2 regions of the Lysinibacillus sp. JNUCC-52 genome follow, and region 2 is predicted to be linked to the other one. Evidence: a T-box and tRNA genes for the amino acid it is inferred to sense, from the RefSeq annotation. Region 2 holds a T-box; the other holds one or more tRNA genes.
What was found. The T-box of region 2 lies ahead of ileS (isoleucine--tRNA ligase). A T-box ahead of a tRNA ligase gene usually reads a tRNA of that ligase, here a tRNA-Ile.
Positions count from the first base shown of each region.

Region 1: it encodes a tRNA-Ile, which carries the amino acid that the T-box ahead of ileS (isoleucine--tRNA ligase) is inferred to sense. The anticodon was not compared.

Region 1 covers NZ_CP065546.1:3,804,176-3,808,760, forward strand. Annotated here, with positions in the region: gene JNUCC52_RS18815 (cysteine desulfurase family protein) at 1-517, shown strand, start outside; rRNA gene rrf (5S ribosomal RNA) at 1,074-1,189, shown strand; tRNA gene JNUCC52_RS18825 (tRNA-Val) at 1,200-1,275, shown strand; tRNA gene JNUCC52_RS18830 (tRNA-Thr) at 1,279-1,354, shown strand; tRNA gene JNUCC52_RS18835 (tRNA-Lys) at 1,361-1,436, shown strand; tRNA gene JNUCC52_RS18840 (tRNA-Leu) at 1,462-1,546, shown strand; tRNA gene JNUCC52_RS18845 (tRNA-Gly) at 1,594-1,668, shown strand; tRNA gene JNUCC52_RS18850 (tRNA-Leu) at 1,674-1,762, shown strand; tRNA gene JNUCC52_RS18855 (tRNA-Arg) at 1,778-1,854, shown strand; tRNA gene JNUCC52_RS18860 (tRNA-Pro) at 1,864-1,940, shown strand; tRNA gene JNUCC52_RS18865 (tRNA-Ala) at 1,962-2,037, shown strand; tRNA gene JNUCC52_RS18870 (tRNA-Met) at 2,064-2,137, shown strand; tRNA gene JNUCC52_RS18875 (tRNA-Ile) at 2,145-2,221, shown strand; tRNA gene JNUCC52_RS18880 (tRNA-Ser) at 2,234-2,326, shown strand; tRNA gene JNUCC52_RS18885 (tRNA-Met) at 2,380-2,454, shown strand; tRNA gene JNUCC52_RS18890 (tRNA-Asp) at 2,458-2,533, shown strand; tRNA gene JNUCC52_RS18895 (tRNA-Phe) at 2,571-2,646, shown strand; tRNA gene JNUCC52_RS18900 (tRNA-Gly) at 2,652-2,725, shown strand; tRNA gene JNUCC52_RS18905 (tRNA-Ile) at 2,729-2,805, shown strand; tRNA gene JNUCC52_RS18910 (tRNA-Asn) at 2,810-2,886, shown strand; tRNA gene JNUCC52_RS18915 (tRNA-Ser) at 2,899-2,989, shown strand; tRNA gene JNUCC52_RS18920 (tRNA-Glu) at 2,992-3,063, shown strand; gene JNUCC52_RS18925 (diaminopropionate ammonia-lyase) at 3,253-4,464, shown strand; gene JNUCC52_RS18930 (DUF7683 domain-containing protein) at 4,570-4,585, shown strand, end outside.
Region 2 covers NZ_CP065546.1:1,742,468-1,747,052, reverse strand. Annotated here, with positions in the region: gene JNUCC52_RS08950 (YlmH family RNA-binding protein) at 1-564, shown strand, start outside; gene JNUCC52_RS08945 (DivIVA domain-containing protein) at 660-1,184, shown strand; T-box leader at 1,292-1,514, shown strand; gene ileS (isoleucine--tRNA ligase) at 1,713-4,481, shown strand.

The DNA of each region.
Region 1 (4,585 bases), 2.1 Mb from region 2:
TTCAGCCCATAAAATAGGAGGACCAAAAGGATGTGGGGCTATTTTTATCAATCCGAAAATTCGAGTTCCAGCATTAACGCCTGGTGTAACGCATGAACGAGGTTTACGAGGAGGAACATTAGATACACCTGCCATTGTTGCATTTGCGACAGCTATTGAAAACTATCAATATGAGCGTCAACATTATGAATTACTGCGCCAATATTTACGAAACAATTTACCGTCAACTTGTCAGTTGATTGAATGTAACAATCAACTGCCTAGTATATGCGGCTTGATAATGGAAAAAGTAGAGGGGCAATATGTGTTGTTAAAATTAAACGAAGCAGGTATTTGTATTTCAACGGGGAGTGCTTGTGATATTCACAGTGAGTCTGGTACAAAGGCAATTTTATCAATGGGCTATACGATGGAGGAGGCACGCCAATTTTTTAGAATTTCCTTTGGACCAACAACATCATTTGAAGAAATTGATCAGTTAGTTGCTGCTCTTACTAATGTTTTTGTAAAATACTAAACGGAAATATAAATGTTAGTAAAATATTTTATAAAAAAGCTTTAGATTTTCACTTAGAGTCCCCACTTTCAGTGAAAATCAAAGGCTTTTCTTAAATATGATTAGGAAATACATTGAAGGGTAGAATATTAAAGTTTTTATCTAATATCTATCCAAGTAGTTTCAAATAAAAATCTATTGGGGAAACTGTACACAGGCACATTCGTAATATGCGCGCTTGTTGTGTATCGCTAGACTGCAAAAAGGGTAGTAGTTTTGTTTGTTAGTTTTCTTTAGCATGCTTTTACTATGTGCTTATACGATAAAGTTTTTATTTTTATTAATAAAATGTTTTCTTTTGAAAAAACAATTGCTATAATGATTAGCAGAGCGATAATTTCTCTCACATAACAAAAATATCTTCAAAAAGTAATAATTTCTTTTTTTTATAAAAAAGGGTTGCAATATGTTGATAATCGTTATACAATAATTCTTGTCTTGAAGGACAGGTAAACAACTTCAAAACGACATACATAAAGGTTTCATGAATATGTAGTAAATTAGAAACCAAACATAGTCTAGTGATGATGGCAAAGAGGTCACACCCGTTCCCATACCGAACACGGAAGTTAAGCTCTTTAGCGCCGATGGTAGTTGGGGGCTTCCCCCTGTGAGAGTAGGACGTCGCTAGGCATAATACCCAGGAGGATTAGCTCAGCTGGGAGAGCATCTGCCTTACAAGCAGAGGGTCGGCGGTTCGAGCCCGTCATCCTCCACCATATGCCGGTTTAGCTCAGCAGGTAGAGCAACTGACTTGTAATCAGTAGGTCGTGGGTTCGATTCCTATAGCCGGCACCATTTTTTGAGCCATTAGCTCAGTTGGTAGAGCATCTGACTTTTAATCAGAGGGTCGAAGGTTCGAGTCCTTCATGGCTCACCATTTTTATAATTGCCAACAATAATATGCGGGTGTGGCGGAATTGGCAGACGCACTAGACTTAGGATCTAGCGCCGCGAGGCGTGGGGGTTCGACTCCCTTCACCCGCACCATTTATTTTTAATTTCATAATTGCCAGGATAAATAATCTTATGCACATGCGGAAGTAGTTCAGTGGTAGAACACCACCTTGCCAAGGTGGGGGTCGCGAGTTCGAACCTCGTCTTCCGCTCCAAATGTGCCGGGGTGGCGGAACTGGCAGACGCACAGGACTTAAAATCCTGCGGTAGGTGACTACCGTGCCGGTTCGATTCCGGCCCTCGGCACCATTTTTTAAATAGTAAGCGCCCGTAGCTCAATTGGATAGAGCGTCTGACTACGGATCAGAAGGTTGTGGGTTCGACTCCTGCCGGGCGCGCCAATAAATGAACGGGAAGTAGCTCAGCTTGGTAGAGCACTTGGTTTGGGACCAAGGGGTCGCAGGTTCGAATCCTGTCTTCCCGACCATTTCCTAACAGATATAATTATGGGGCCTTAGCTCAGCTGGGAGAGCGCCTGCCTTGCACGCAGGAGGTCAGCGGTTCGATCCCGCTAGGCTCCACCATAATTTATAACCAGTATAAAGATCCTGGCGGTGTAGCTCAGCTGGCTAGAGCATTCGGTTCATACCCGAAAGGTCGTGGGTTCGACTCCCTCCGCCGCCATCTTAAAGGACCTTTAGCTCAGTTGGTTAGAGCAGACGGCTCATAACCGTCCGGTCGCAGGTTCGAGTCCTGCAAGGTCCACCATTTATATACTACGGAGGTATACCCAAGTCTGGCTGAAGGGATCGGTCTTGAAAACCGACAGGCGGGTAACACCGCGCGGGGGTTCGAATCCCTCTACCTCCTCCAGTTTTTATTTAGTAAATGGTGTGCTAACAACTCGATATAATAAATAGTATTTTCGCGGGGTGGAGCAGTGGTAGCTCGTCGGGCTCATAACCCGAAGGTCGTTGGTTCAAATCCGGCCCCCGCAACCAAATGGTCCCGTGGTGTAGCGGTTAACATGCCTGCCTGTCACGCAGGAGATCGCCGGTTCGATCCCGGTCGGGACCGCCATTTTTTAAATAAGTTGATAGCTTAGTAAGAAGTATATGGGTCAGTAGCTCAGTTGGTAGAGCATTAGATTGAAGCTCTAAGTGTCGGCGGTTCGATTCCGTCCTGACCCACCATATACGCGGGTGTAGTTTAATGGTAAAACCTCAGCCTTCCAAGCTGATGTCGTGAGTTCGATTCTCATCACCCGCTCCAAATGGGCCTATAGCTCAGCTGGTTAGAGCGCACGCCTGATAAGCGTGAGGTCGATGGTTCGAGTCCATTTAGGCCCACCATTATTCCGAAGTAGCTCAGTTGGTAGTAGCACCTGACTGTTAATCAGGTTGTCGCAGGTTCGAGTCCTGCCTTCGGAGCCATTTTTTATTTGTGGGGAAGTACTCAAGAGGCTGAAGAGGCGCCCCTGCTAAGGGTGTAGGTCGGGTAACCGGCGCGAGGGTTCAAATCCCTCCTTCTCCGCCATTGGCCCCTTGGTCAAGCGGTTAAGACACCGCCCTTTCACGGCGGTAACACGGGTTCGAATCCCGTAGGGGTCATACTAAAACGCAGTAAATGTGATTATCACATTTACTGCGTTTTTTTTGTTAGAGTGAAAGATAGCTAATAAATAAAGCGAAATTTTACGACTTATATAGAATAGTATCTACTATAGTACATACTATTATTCTTTTTAATTGAATTTTCAGGTAATATAGTAATGAACGCTAAAATAGAGGGGGATAAGGATGAGCCATAACTTGAAATGGATAGACAATCAACAATTTCATTTACAGGAAAACATAGAGCGATTAGAACATGCACTACAAAGTTTTACAGCGGAACAGGTGAATCGTGTGGAACGATTTCATCGTACATATGAAGGTTTTAAACAGACACCTTTACGTAGTTTAGATTTTTTAGCATCCCATTTAGAGGTCAATAAAATTTTCGTGAAAGATGAGTCATTTCGATTTGGCTTAAATGCATTTAAGGTTTTAGGGGGCATTTATGCAATTGGCCAGTATGTTGCGAAATTGCTAGGTCAACATATTGATGATCTGTCATTCGAACAATTAAAGTCGCCTGATGTAAAAGAACAACTAGGCAATTTAACCTTTATTTCAACAACAGATGGCAATCATGGACGAGGGGTTGCATGGGCTGCTAGAGAACTAGGATGTAAAGCACGGATTTATATGCCAGCTGGCAGCGCGGAAGAGCGTTTGCAAAATATTAAGAACGAAGGGGCATACGCAGAAATCACGACAATGAATTATGATGATACCGTGCGTTATACGTCACAGCTTGCAGATAGCAATGGCTGGGTTATTATACAGGATACGATGTGGGAAGGATACGAAGAAATTCCTTTATGGATTATGCAAGGCTATACAACATTAGCAAAAGAAATAGTCGACCAATTAGAAGAAGCACCGACACATGTATTTTTACAGGCAGGAGTAGGTTCATTTGCTGGAGCAATCGTCGCTTTTCTCCAACAATTTTATGGACGGAAGATAACATTTGTGTTGGTAGAGCCAGATGTAGCGAACTGCTTTTATGAGAGCTTTAAACTTGGCACTGACCATTTTGTTACTGTCGGTGGAGAAATGCAAACAATTATGGCAGGGCTAGCGTGTGGAGAGCCAAATCCTTTGGCCTGGGATATTTTAAAAGCGTATACGAAAGTAAGTATTTGCTGTGATGAAACGACAGCTGCTACGGGCATGCGTGTGTTAGCAAATCCACTTGGTTCGGATCATCGCATTGTTGCAGGCGAATCAGGTGCAGCACCGTTCGGATGTTTTTATGAGTTAATGACGAATGAGGATTATGCAGAATTAAAGGCGACATTACAGCTAAATGCACAATCAAATATACTCTTTGTGAATACAGAGGGAGACACGGACGTAGAAAACTATCGAAATATTGTGTGGCATGGTAAGTATGCAAAATAGTACAAGTGAGCATCTCTTTGTTGATTGAGATGCTTTTTTATATTAATTCTTGCAAATTATTTTTACATTTATTCATAAAATAAAATAAATAAAGAGGTGATATTATTGAGTAACCACATAA
Region 2 (4,585 bases):
CCGACATATTTCGAACCGCAAGCGGAAGATTATCAGTTAACAGTATTTACTATTCACTATCCTGCAAGATTTGTACAACTGCGCCATCCAGATGTTCTCGGTGCTCTATTATCATTAGGATTAGATAGAGCTAAATTCGGAGATATTCGGGTGAATGAGCAACAAGTACAGTTTGTTGTGGCTGAAGAAGTAGCAGACTATGTACGCCTTCATTTAACAGGGATAGGCAAAATAAAAGTACACGTAGAATCAATTAAAGAGTCACAAGCGCTTATTGACAATGAAGACGATTGGCAGGAAGAATCCCATACCGTTTCTTCTATGCGTTTAGATGTCATTATCGCAACAGTATTAAAAGTGTCTCGTCAAAAAGCACAAGCACTTATTACTGGAAAAAAAGTGCGTGTAAACTGGACTGAACGAGATAGTGTTGCATTTGAATGTCAAGAAGGTGATATTTTATCAGTACGAGGTAGTGGTCGCGTAAAAATAATAATGACAGAAGGCCGAACAAAGAAAGATAAAATTCGTTTACAAATCGGTCGTTTGACCCAAAAAGGCTAAAAAACATGTAATTTCTATTTATTTTTACTGCTAAGTTGTTAGAACAATTGTATAATAGAACTTACGAATGTACTTGTAAAGGAGAGAAGGATCGTATGCCATTATCACCTATTGATATACATAATAAGGAGTTTACAAAATCTTTCAGGGGATATGCTGAAGATGAAGTAAATGAATTTTTAGATCAAATCATTAAAGATTATGAAAAATTACTACGTGAAAAAAAAGATGTCGATAAGCAATTAGAAATGGCTTTAGAGCAAGCGAGACATTTTAATTCTTTAGAGGAAACATTACAAAAATCAATTGTTGTCGCACAAGAGGCAGCAGATGAAGTACGAAGAAATTCACAAAAAGAAGCAAAGCTAATTGTAAAAGAAGCTGAAAAAAATGCCGACCGTATTATTAATGAGGCGTTAACGAAAGCACGTAAAGTAACAATAGAAATAGATGAGCTGAAAAAGCAGTCCAAAGTTTTCCGCAATCGTTTTAAAATGCTTGTCGAAGCACAATTGGATTTACTGAATGCAGACGACTGGGATCATTTATTGCAATATGATATTGATCTAACAGAAATTCAGTCTTCTGTTGAGGATGCACAAGAATCAGAAGAAATTTAAATGGTCCATTGACGAAAAAGTGAAGTAGTCATTGAATGAATATGACTTGACGCCATACATGGATTTCCATATACTATTGTCATAGTAATTAAAAAGAACAGATATGCATATAGGCAGAGACGAAGACAGTATTTGTTAGGTGTAGTAAAGCGATTTGGGGATAGTGGGAGCCCAAACAAGCAATTAACAAAGAAAATCACTTCTGAGCTAAATAACTGAACGTTAAGTAAGTTATTTCGGAGCGCACAACGTTAACGTGCTTTCAAGCGGTAGTACAATTATGTACTACAACTAGGGTGGTACCGCGAGTTCAAGCTTCTCGTCCCTTTTAGGGATGGAGAGGCTTTTTTGTTGTTATTGGATTGTTTTGCGTGTCACTAGGAAAGTATAGCAAAAAGGCGCAGTTTAAAATACTGGCACAAGATGTGTCATATTTACTTTTGCTTGGTGCTCACAACAATTTGTCCAATGTAATGAAATGCTTAGCAATTGTTCTCTGTTTGCAAAAAATAAAGGAGGAATTAACAAATGGTTGAATATAAAGAAACCTTACTAATGCCAAAAACGGATTTCCCAATGCGTGGAAATTTACCAGCGAATGAACCAAAAATGCAAGAAAAATGGAATGAGATGGACATCAATAAATTACAAATGGAGCGTACAGCAGGTCGTCCTGAGTACGTTCTACATGATGGCCCTCCATATGCAAATGGTGATATCCATATTGGTCATGCCTTAAACAAAGTACTGAAAGATATGATTACACGCCATCGTTCAATGACAGGTTTCCATGTTAACTATATTCCTGGCTGGGATACACATGGTTTACCAATCGAGCAAGCGTTAACAAACAAAGGTGTAAAACGTAAAGAAATGTCCATTGCTGAATTCCGTGAGCTTTGCGAAAAATATGCATATGAACAAATCGACAATCAGCGTGAGCAATTCCGTCGATTAGGAATTCGCGGTGATTGGGAAAACCCATATATTACGTTAAAACCAGAATTTGAAGCTCGACAAATTGAAGTGTTCGGTAAAATGGCTGAAAAAGGCTATATTTATAAAGGCCTAAAACCAGTGTACTGGTCACCATCTTCAGAATCTGCATTAGCAGAGGCTGAAATTGAATATAAGGATGTAAAATCAGCTTCTATTTATGTAAGCTTTGCGATTAAAGATGCAAAAGGTGTTGTACCAGCTGATGCGAAATTTATTATTTGGACTACTACGCCTTGGACATTACCAGCAAACTTAGGGATTTCTCTAAATCCAGAATTCATCTATGTTGTTGTAGCAGTAGCGGATAAAAAGTTCATTATTGCAAAAGAATTACTTGAAACAGTGGCAAAAGAGCTTGAATGGGAATCTTACGAAGTGATCCAAGAAGTAAAAGGGGAAGCTTTAGATCGCATCGTAGCACAACATCCATTCTATGACCGTGATTCGCTTGTCATGGTCGGTGAGCACGTTACGGCTGAAGCGGGTACTGGTTGTGTTCATACAGCTCCTGGACATGGTGAAGATGACTATCAAATTGGTAAGTTATACGGTTTACCAATTCTTAGCCCAGTGGATAATAGCGGTTGTTATACTGACGAAGCACCAGGCTTTGAAGGTGTCTTCTACAATGATGCAAATAAAATGGTTACAGCCAAATTAGAAGAAGTTGGCGCATTAGAAAAATTAAACTTCTTTACGCACTCTTACCCACATGACTGGCGTACGAAAAAACCAGTTATTTATCGTGCAACACCACAATGGTTTGCGTCAATCGATGCATTCCGTGATGAGTTATTAGCAGCGGTTAAATCAACAGCATTTACACCTGCTTGGGGTGAAACGCGTCTTTATAATATGATTCGTGACCGTGGAGACTGGGTTATTTCTCGTCAACGTGCATGGGGTGTCCCAATTCCGATTTTCTATGCTGAAAATGGTGAGCCAATTATTACACCAGAAACAATTGCGCGTATTTCTTCACTATTCCGTGAGCATGGATCAAATATTTGGTTCCAAATGACAGCAAAAGAATTATTACCAGAAGGCTTTACACATCCAGGTAGTCCAAATGGTGAATTCACAAAAGAAAACGATATTATGGATGTATGGTTTGACTCTGGATCATCTCACCAAGGTGTACTAGTAGAACGTGGTATGAAATATCCAGCAGATCTTTACTTAGAAGGCTCTGACCAACACCGTGGCTGGTTTAACTCATCATTAATTACGTCTGTCGCAATTAATGGCTATGCACCATATAAAGGTCTATTAACGCATGGTTTCGTTTTAGATGGCGATGGTCGCAAAATGAGTAAATCATTAGGAAATGTAATTATTCCTCAAAAGGTAATGGATCAATACGGTGCAGATATTTTACGCCTATGGGTAGCTTCAGTAGATTATACTGCTGATGTTCGTATTTCAATGGATATGTTAAAGCAAGTATCTGAAGTGTACCGTAAAATCCGTAATACATTCCGTTTCTTACACGGCAATGTAGCTGATTTTAATCCACTAAAAGACCGTGTAGCGTATGCTGATTTACGTGAAATGGATCAATACATTTACATGCGTCTACAAGATGTATTAAAAACAGTGCGTAGCGCTTATGATCGTTATGATTTTGCTGCTGTCTACCATGCGGTTAATAACTTTGTTGCTGTAGAACTATCTTCATTCTACTTGGACATCGCTAAAGATGTTGTTTATATTGAAGGTCATGACAATCACGATCGTCGTGCAATGCAAACAGTTATTTACGATACATTAATGACATTAGTAAAAATTATGACACCAATTATTCCACATACAACGGATGAAGTTTGGTCTTATTTACATGCACAAGGTGTTGTGGAAGAGGTATCAGTTCAATTAACGGACTTCCCTTCAGTAGATGAGCAAGCAAACTTCGATGAGTTACGTGAAAAATGGGAAACAATTATTGATGTACGTGATGATATTCTAAAAGCATTAGAAGAAGCACGTAATGCAAAAACAATTGGTAAGTCTCTTGAAGCGAAAGTAACAGTTTATGCAAAACCAGAAGTTTTAGCATTATTAAATGATGCGAACATTGATTTTGCACAGCTTTCAATCGTTTCTAATTTTGGGGTAGCACCAATCGAATCAGCTCCTGCTGAAGCACTAGCTTTAGAACATGTATCAATTGTTGTTGAAAAAGCAACAGGTGAGAAATGTGAGCGTTGCTGGTCAATTTCGGCAACAGTTGGAGCGAATGATGCACATCCAACAGTATGTGCTCGCTGTGCAGAAGTTGTTGAGAAGTATTACGTATAAAAATGATGAAATAAAAAAGAGCAGTCGAGATGAAATCGACTGCTCTTTTTTTATGTTTGACTAGCTTTGAACATACCGATTTCTTCGTACGATAGTGGAAAGGA